Regions from separate parts of the Bacteroides sp. GD17 genome, predicted to be linked through region 2. Evidence: riboswitches for the same ligand, from Rfam matches in the RefSeq annotation. Region 2 holds a riboswitch; each other region holds the start of a gene.
The links. A riboswitch is a leader RNA that binds a small molecule or an ion and turns the genes downstream of it on or off. The one in region 2 is predicted to bind cobalamin.

Region 1 (3,284 bases), on a different contig from region 2:
CTTTCAGGAATGCAACAAAATATTTTTTGATACTATCCCTTGTTCGTGGTTCAACATCTACACAGATGCAGACGAACAAGCGATAAAAGACTTTCGCACGGAAGCAAAGCTAAGTCCATTGACTGCTGACAAACAGATATTTGAGAATTTGGAACTATTTACGGATAAAGGAATAGCCAAGAATGGTGCAGCCATGTTTTTTGGAAAACAACCTGAACGAAAATTTCCACACGCAGTAACAAGATGCGTTCTTTTCAAAGGAACTACTAAGGTATATATCATAGATGATAAAAGCTTTGGTGGTCCGCTGTACCAGCAATATTTGCAGGCTATGGCATGGCTGAAAAGTAAACTGCAAGTAGCTTATAAAATTGAGGGAGCAGGACCGAGAGAAGAGATTTGGGAAATTCCTCTTACAGTATTTAAAGAAGCCATTATTAACGCCCTCTCCCATCGTGACTATTACGAACAGGGAGCAACCATTACTATAGAAATGTTTGATGACCGAGTAGAGGTTTCCAATCCCGGAGGACTTTTACCTATCGTAGCCAAAAATTTCGGGCATAAAAGCATGACACGTAATCCATTAATCTTTGGATTGTTTACCCGTATGCATTTGGTCGAAAGGGTGGCATCCGGCATACCCCGTATGCAGGAAGCCATGAAGGAAGCTAATCTTCCTGAACCTGAATTTCATACGGACGGGATGTTTACAGTAGTGTTCAAACGACAAAATGCTAACTCTGCCAACCATGACATAGTAAATGACATAGTAAATGGCATAGTAAATGAGAATGAACAAGCCATTATCAATTTATTGGCGACAACTCCTGGCTCAAATGCATCTGAAATCAGCAAACATTTAAATAAGAGTTTGAGAACAACAATGCGATACATCAAGACTTTACAAGATAAAGACTTAATAGAGTTTAGAGGTGCACCGAAAAACGGAGGATATTTTAAAAAAATATAGTTCTAAAGAAAGCAATAAATACAGAAGATGTCGTAGAACAGAACGTATCATATAATAGCTGACCTGGAGTAATACATGCATAATTTTACATTTTTTGAACACAAAACATGAAATAATATAAAATTGTCCTTATCTTTGCGTCGGAATTGGCAATCGGGAAGACAAACCTGCCTACCGATGCAAGGGAATCCGGTGCAAAACCGGAGCTGTACCTGCAGCTGTAATCCTCACAGAAAGATGCCTGTAACTACAAAAGCCACTGTTGCGACGGCGCAATGGGAAGGCAGTACAGGCAGAGGAGAGCCAGAATACCTACCAACTTCCATAACTTGAGTACGTAGCTTCCAGGGTTAGAAGCGATGTCCCCATATAATAATAATAGGTAGCCTATTTTATTCTTTCGGGTCATTACCATTCATGCATAGAAGCAACGTGCCGTTTTATTTATTCAAAAAAAATCGGCTGACGATGAAATACAAGTATTGGCTTGGGGTAGTATTGTTATGTGCAGCACAAACAGCTACCGCACAGAGTATTCTGAAAGATAAAGACGAGAAGGTAGGTGTAATAGCACAAAACAAGGTTGTTCTATCAGGAACTGTTACCGACAAGCATGGCACCCCTCTGCCACAGGTAACGATTGCAGTGGAAAATACAACCTCCGGCACATATACCGATGACAATGGCAGGTATTCCTTACCCATCACGCCCGGCAAGTACACACTGGTCGTATCATACGTGGGCTACCAAACCCTGAAGACCTCCCTCAACATTCAGCAAAACAAGAAAGCGGACTTCACCCTCGAAGAAAGTTCCGTCACCCTCAACTCGGTCGAGGTGTACGGCAAAACACAAACACAGCGGGTGAAAGAAGGCGCTTTCGCTGTCAATGCACTCGACATCAAACCGATCATAAACTCACTGAACAACCTGAACAGCCTGGTGAACCGCACCACCGGCATCAAGGTAAGAGAGGAAGGCGGGGTAGGTTCGGACTTCGACCTCTCCATCAACGGAATGTCGGGCAACTCAATCCGCTACTTTCTGGACGGAGTACCCTTGGATACAAAAGGAAGCGAAGTTTCATTGGCAAACCTGCCGGTAAACATCATAGACCGGATAGAGATTTATAAAGGAGTAGTCCCCGCCAGTCTGGGTACAGATGCCTTAGGCGGTGCAATCAATATCATCACCAAGCAGGAAAAGAAAAACTACCTGGACGTGTCCTACGGCATCGGCTCTTTCCATACACACAAAGCGGACTTGAACACACAGTTTGTGGAGCCTAAGACGGGATTGATCATCAAGCCCACCATCGGAGTAAACTACTCCAAGAACGACTATATGATGAAAGACGTTGAAGTTTGGGACGAAGACGTACGCAAATACGTCCTGACCAACCGCAGACGTTTCCACGATGATTACTTCTCGTTCCTGGGACAAGTAGAAGTAGGCTTTGCCAACAAATCATGGGCAGATGCTTTTTTTGTTTCGGGATCCTACTCCAAAGTCAATAAAGAGTTGCAGACCGGTTCCGTTCAAAGCAAGGTCTACGGCATGGCGGAAAGGGAATCGGATGCCTGGAACGTTTCGGCACGCTATCAGAAGCATAACTTCATTTTGAAGAATATGCAACTGAATGCTTTCCTGTCTCACACCTGGGATCACTCGCTGACTACGGACACCGCATACCGCAAGTACGACTGGAATGGCGATTATATTGTAAGTTCACGCAATGAAATAACGGGACGCGGACGCTCCATGCGTCACTACAAGCGTCCGTTGACCATTGCCCGCGCCAATCTGAATTATCAGCTGAATCACCATCACAGCCTCAACCTGAATTACCTGCTGAGTCGTACGGGAAACAACCGCTACGATGAAGTAGACGTTGACTTTGAAGCCGCCAACGACGTCCTGGCAAAGCATGTGCTCGGTTTCTCCTATAACCAGTCCTTCTTCAATGGAAAAATGAACAACACCTTCTTTGCCAAGGAGTACATCAACCACCTGAACATCCGGCAAACAGATTTACCCAGCATCACAGGTTCAAAGAACATAAGCGGTGCCGTAACCAAAGAGTACTACGGATATGGTGCCGGGTCACGTTTCACACTTGTAGAACCTTTCTCCATAAAACTCTCCTATGAACATAGTGTCCGTCTGCCCCTTGCCCGCGAATTGCTGGGCAACGGTACCACCATTTATGCCAACGTAGCATTGAATCCCGAGAGCAGTGACAACGTCAACCTGGGAGTCTTCGGGACGTGGCATCCGGCATCGGGACACACCATCTACTACGAAGCAAACG
Region 2 (3,284 bases):
ATCCAATGACCCGTGCAGGCTGGTCAAACAAGATGAAGCGGAACTACATCCATAAGTCGCCCCTACATTATATTGCCGCGCCACTTCCGGCTTCAAGTCGCGACTGCCCCAACGGTCGAAATAGTTCTCCGTAAACGTAGCAACACGGAAAATATTTTTGTATGAAGCCCGAAAATAAAGATCAGACTGCAACCAAGGCTTCCATGACAAAGAAACGGATGGAGAAATACGCCGGGCATTACTTGCACTTTCTCCAACCTTGGCACTGTTCATATACAAAGAGCCCAACATTAAGGCCGTGAATGTCACATGCGGAGAACGGTAGCGAGCCGTCAAAGTCTGCAATACCGTATGCCGATAAGGTTTTACCCCCGAAGCAGCATTCGAACTGAGATTATTGAACGAATAATCGGCAGCATAAGAAAAAGCCCAACTGTCCATCGGAGTATAGAGCAGCGCAGCAGAACCATAATATTCCCGCTGATAATAGAGATTGTTCATCTCGCCACCCGGATATTCCGCACCTTCATCATGGTAATGCGAATAAGCCCAGTTGAATTTACCGTTCACTTGCAGAGAAAGATTATTCTCCCAATAAGTCTGATAATGTAATTGGGAAAAGAAGTTTCTTTCACTCAATTCCTCCTCACACACACTATTATATAAAATAACCGGACCGGGCAGCTCACGAAACGCGTCGTAATAATACATCTTGCCATTCAAAACAGACCGTTCATTGGGTTGGGCATAGATATTCCATTCTCCCCGATATGTTTCGATGTAATTATTCTCGCGGCGTTCCTCCGAAACATATTTTCCATTCACCAGAGTAAATGGGTATAAATTATCAGCCCTCATGAAATCACCGGAAAAAGACATAGATACCTTCGCAGCCAAACGTTGATCGTAGCGCACAAAAGGATTTACCAGGCCAAAAAAGCCAACTTTAATTTCGGTTTTCAAACGGGCATTTTTATCCGACAAATCAGGAGGCAATGTTTGCAGGCGAAGAGATGCAGCAGACGCCACAGTACGTGCCGGAAGAAAAATATCATCATTATCACCAACCGCTAAAGAAAGGGATTTGATGTTATCCAATGAAAAGCGGGAAAGATCAATCTGCCCGCTCTGACAATCGGTTACAGTTATGCCATCATAGGCTACTGAGGTGTGCTGGGAACCAAGACTCCGGACTGAAACGGTTTTCATTCCCCCTGCACCACCATAATCCTTTACGTTCACTCCGGAAAAACGGCGTAAAGCATCTGCTATATCCGTCACTCCCTGCTGTTCCAGTTGCTGACGAGAAAGCATCTGTATCGGAGCGGTACTTGTTACTTTCCGTGCACTTGCAGATGCGTTGACCGTAACTTCTTCAATAGCATGTACCTTGCCACTAATCGTATCATTAGTAACCTCTTGTGCTCCAAGCGACAATGCAGCCATACAAAAGAAACCGATACAGACCGGCCGTACCATAGTTCTTCCTATCATAAGAAACGAAAATTATCTTAAAACATTCTGCGCACTGCCCGCTTTCCTCGAACGGACAATTTTTCGACTTTGTTTTGCAGGTCTTCTGACTCGTTTCCGGTGTATCGCCTTCCCATTCTTCCTAAAAGAACAGTGGCATAAGTATGATACCCCTTACATGAAACTCACAGCAGCGGGACTGTCCGGGATTTGCACCCGATTCCCTTTTCATCCAATCCCCCGAATAGAGGATACGGAACAAAACGTTGGCAAAGATAAGAATATATTATGAGATATCACGCTTCAAACATCTTTTATCAATTGTTAAGACAAAAAGCAGGAAATAAATTACCATTGTTGTTTTCATTTCCTAACTTTGTAATCTAAAACCCCAAAAACAAGTTGCCATGAAATACAAGTTATTAGTTCTGGATGTAGACGGAACATTGCTCAATGACGAAAGAGAAATCAGCAAACGAACATTGGCTGCTCTGCTGAAAGTTCAACAAATGGGAGTACGGATTGTACTAGCATCCGGCAGACCTACCTATGGATTAATGCCACTGGCCAAAGCGCTTGAACTGGGCAACTATGGAGGATTCATCCTGTCGTATAACGGTTGTCAGATTATCAGTGCCCAAAACGGAGAAGTATTGTTCGAGCGACGCATCAATCCCGAGATGCTACCCTATCTGGAAAAGAAAGCGCACAAGAATGGTTTCGACATATTTACTTATCATGACGATACGCTATTGACAGATAGGCCTGATAATAAATATATCCAAAATGAAGCTCGCTTAAATGACTTGATTCTGATTGATGAAGATGAGTTCTCCACATCTATTGATTTTGCGCCTTGTAAGTGTATGTTGGTCAGTGATGACGAAGAGGCTTTGATTGGCCTGGAAGACCATTGGAAAAAACGTTTGGCAGGAACTCTGGATGTTTTCCGTTCCGAACCCTATTTTCTTGAGGTAGTACCCTGCGGAGTGGATAAAGCAAATACATTAGGTGCCTTGCTGGAATTACTGGACATAAAACGTGAAGAAGTCATCGCCATTGGAGACGGTGTATGCGACGTGACCATGCTGCAGCTGGCAGGTGTAGGCGTAGCAATGGGACATGCACAAGATTCTGTAAAGGTATGCGCCGACCATGTAACAGCTTCGAACGAAGAAGACGGCGTGGCTCTGGCTGTAGAGAAATTAATCATCGCAGAAGTCCATGCTGCCGAAATACCTTTGGACCAGCTGAATGCCCGGGCACGCCATGCACTGATGGGAAACCTGGGAATACAATATACCTATGCCTCCGAAGACCGCATAGAAGCAACGATGCCGGTAGATGAGCGCACCCGCCAACCCTTCGGTATTCTGCATGGTGGTGCCACTCTTGCCCTGGCAGAGACCGTTGCCGGGCTTGGTTCAATGATTACTTGCCAGCCCGATGAAATTGTTGTAGGTATGCAGGTCAGCGGCAATCATATTTCTTCGGCACACGAAGGAGATACGGTACGTGCCATAGGTACAATTGTGCACAAAGGACGCTCCTCACACGTATGGAATGTGGATGTATTTACATCGACCAATAAATTGGTGTCTTCGATAAGGGTGGTGAATAGTATATTGAAGAAGAGATAAAAAAGCCCATAGAAAACACATATCAACCATGAACCCCATAAACGCAAAAAGCGTGCAACTCATTGAGCTGCGCGCTTTTGCTTATTGTTTGTTATCTGTTTCCTTATCGGAATCATTTGACTTCCTCAAAGTCAACGTGATATATCTATCAGCGACTTGCGTACACGTGTT
Region 3 (3,284 bases), on a different contig from region 2:
CTTCCGGCAGAGAAGAAAAAAGAATGTCTATCAATATCAACAAGAACGGACGCATTTTCGTTGTAGAGTGTATCATTTTCCAGGATTTAAGTTTTGAGATTTCCATCAATGACATTACCCAGGAAGAAGAACAAATCCGCTTGAAACGTCAACTGACGCAAAACATTGCCCACGAGCTGAAAACTCCCGTAAGCAGTATACAGGGATATCTGGAAACGATCGTAAACAATGAAAACATGCCACAGGACAAGATGCAGATTTTCCTGGAACGCTGCTACGCCCAGAGCAACCGCTTAAGCCGCTTGTTGCGCGACATCTCCGTACTGACCCGCATGGACGAAGCTGCCAACATGATCGATATGGAGAAAGTAGATATCAGCATCCTGGTAACAAATATTGTAAATGAAGTATCGCTGGAATTGGAAGAAAAGCAGATTACGGTAGTCAACTCCCTGAAACCCAAGATACAGTTGCGGGGAAATTATTCGCTTCTCTACTCCATCTTCCGCAATCTGATGGACAACGCTATCGCATACGCCGGGACGAATATACACATCAACATCAGTTGTTTCCGCGAAGACGAACATTTCTATTACTTCAGTTTTGCAGATACCGGCGTAGGTGTTCCACAAGAGCATCTGAACCGTTTGTTCGAACGCTTCTACCGCGTAGACAAAGGCCGTTCAAGAAAGCTGGGCGGAACCGGCTTAGGACTTGCCATCGTAAAAAATGCAGTCATCATTCACGGAGGAACCATCTCAGCCAAGAACAATCAAGGCGGAGGACTGGAATTTGTATTCACACTGGCCAAAGAAAAAGCATAGAAGAGTTATGAGTTATAACTATTTTTTCCTATCTTTGCAGTGCATTGGTTTGCCGTCTTTGTTCGAAGGCGGCAATTAAAAGGGAATTAGGTGCAAATCCTAAACAGTCCCGCTGCTGTAAGTTTCGCAAAATGTTGCAGACATCACCCTATGCCACTGGAAGTTCGCTTCCGGGAAGGCGCCTGTAACAGAAATAAGTCAGAAGACCTGCCATGCACATGTTATCATTGCTTTCGAGGAAAAAGCGTTGAGTCTAATGAACCGGACAAGTCGTCCATCATTTCATTCATCAAACCTGATTCAGAGAAAGTAAAAGGTAAATAAACTCTGCCAAGTTTATTTGTTGATGTCCGGTCGAAGTGATTTCGCCCGGACATTTACATTACAAAAAGTCACCAATTAATTGGATATTATCTAAATAATACTTATATTCGGCACACTAAACTCTCAAAACAGGTTTAGCCGTTAACTTATTGTCAAATCCTTAAAACATAAAACATGGAATTGCCATTTGCCGAATCATGGAAAATTAAAATGGTGGAACCTATCCGTAAAAGTACCCGCCAAGAACGTGAACAATGGCTGAAAGAAGCCCATTACAACGTATTTCAACTGAAGTCAGAACAAGTTTATATCGACCTTATCACCGATTCGGGCACTGGAGCCATGAGCGACCGTCAGTGGGCAGGCATGATGCTGGGCGATGAAAGTTATGCCGGAGCCTCTTCCTTCTTCAAATTGAAGGAAGTTATTACCCGGCTGACCGGCTTTGATTACGTCATCCCTACACACCAGGGACGTGCCGCCGAAAACGTATTGTTTTCCTACCTGGTGCACGAGGGGGATATCATTCCGGGAAATTCTCATTTCGATACTACCAAAGGACACATTGAGGGGCGTAAAGCTATAGCTTTGGACTGTACCATAGACGAAGCCAAACAGACGCAACTGGAAATCCCGTTCAAAGGAAATGTAGACCCCGCCAAACTGGAGAAGGCATTGCAGGAGCATGCAGAGCGCATACCGTTTATCATCGTTACCATCACCAACAACACAGCAGGAGGCCAGCCGGTTTCCATGCAAAATCTACGCGAAGTGCGTGTCCTTGCAGACAAATATAACAAACCTGTCCTCTTCGACTCCGCCCGCTTTGCCGAGAATGCCTATTTCATCAAGATGAGAGAAGACGGTTATTGTAACAAAAGCATCAAAGAGATCACTCATGAAATGTTCGACCTTGCAGACGGCATGACCATGAGCGCCAAAAAAGACGGTATCGTAAATATGGGCGGCTTTATAGCCACCCGCCGGAAAGACTGGTACGAAGGTGCCAAAGGTTTCTGCGTGCAATACGAAGGCTACCTTACTTATGGCGGTATGAACGGCCGGGATATGAATGCACTTGCCATCGGGCTGGATGAAAATACAGAATTTGATAATCTGGAAACCCGCATCCACCAGGTAGCCTATCTGGCCAGGAAGCTGGACGAATACGGCATCCCCTATCAACGCCCTGCAGGTGGCCATGCCATCTTCGTAGATGCTCCTAAAGTATTGACGCATGTCCCAAAAGAAGAATTCCCGGCACAGACATTGACTGCCGAATTATACCTGGAAGCAGGCATACGCGGTTGCGAAATCGGGTATCTGCTTGCCGACCGCGACCCGATAACCCGTGAAAACCGTTTCAATGGGTTGGACCTGCTTCGCCTTGCCATCCCCCGCCGTGTTTATACCGACAACCACATGGATGTGGTGGCAGCCGCATTGAAAAATGTATATGACAAGCGCGAAAGCATCACCCACGGGGTACGCATCACCTGGGAAGCTCCGCTGATGCGGCATTTCACCGTACAACTGGAAAGATTATAAATAGAGCAACGTCGTTCTTCGTTTGTTTTTTGGTTAATTTCTAAAAAACAAAATTGCTTTATCAAGTGTTATATGATGGTAAACATTAAATACTTGTAATTATGGCAGAAGAATATGAACTGATAGACAACGAAGAACGACGTCAATACGAGTTCCACATCGAGAAATATACTCCGAGAATAGAGTATATCAAGTCTACCAACGGCGAAATCTACCTGACTCATACCGAAGTACCATCTGCACTGAATGGCAGAGGGATTGGCAGTCAGCTTGTAGAAAAATCATTAAAAGATATAGAGAGACAGGGACTCAGGCTGGTGCCGTTGTGTCCGTTTGTTGCCGCGTACATTCACAAACACCCTGAATGGAAGCGCATCGTATTAAGAGGTGTTCACGTTTAAAAAAAGATTGTTATGGAAAGTACTAAAGAATATACCAATGGCGAGTTGACCATCATCTGGCAACCCAAACTATGCCAACACTCCGGAATTTGTGTCAAGACACTTCCCAATGTATATCATCCGAAAGAAAAGCCTTGGATACAGATAGAGAATGCAACCACAGAAGAACTGATTGCGCAAATCAAGA

Region 1: it holds a riboswitch for cobalamin, as region 2 does, so the genes downstream of both, AAE250_RS03690 (TonB-dependent receptor) here and AAE250_RS18105 (TonB-dependent receptor plug domain-containing protein) in region 2, are expected to answer to the same signal.
Region 3: it holds a riboswitch for cobalamin, as region 2 does, so the genes downstream of both, AAE250_RS06025 (tryptophanase) here and AAE250_RS18105 (TonB-dependent receptor plug domain-containing protein) in region 2, are expected to answer to the same signal.

The regions. Positions count from the first base shown of each region.
Region 1 covers NZ_JBCEZS010000002.1:100,449-103,732, reverse strand. Annotated here, with positions in the region: gene AAE250_RS03695 (AlbA family DNA-binding domain-containing protein) at 1-973, shown strand, start outside; cobalamin riboswitch at 1,104-1,307, shown strand; gene AAE250_RS03690 (TonB-dependent receptor) at 1,391-3,284, shown strand, end outside.
Region 2 covers NZ_JBCEZS010000013.1:114,182-117,465, reverse strand. Annotated here, with positions in the region: gene AAE250_RS18105 (TonB-dependent receptor plug domain-containing protein) at 1-1,494, opposite strand, end outside; cobalamin riboswitch at 1,553-1,752, opposite strand; gene AAE250_RS18100 (Cof-type HAD-IIB family hydrolase) at 1,881-3,113, shown strand.
Region 3 covers NZ_JBCEZS010000003.1:118,929-122,212, forward strand. Annotated here, with positions in the region: gene AAE250_RS06020 (sensor histidine kinase) at 1-824, shown strand, start outside; cobalamin riboswitch at 853-1,053, shown strand; gene AAE250_RS06025 (tryptophanase) at 1,323-2,696, shown strand; gene AAE250_RS06030 (GNAT family N-acetyltransferase) at 2,798-3,097, shown strand; gene AAE250_RS06035 ((4Fe-4S)-binding protein) at 3,110-3,284, shown strand, end outside.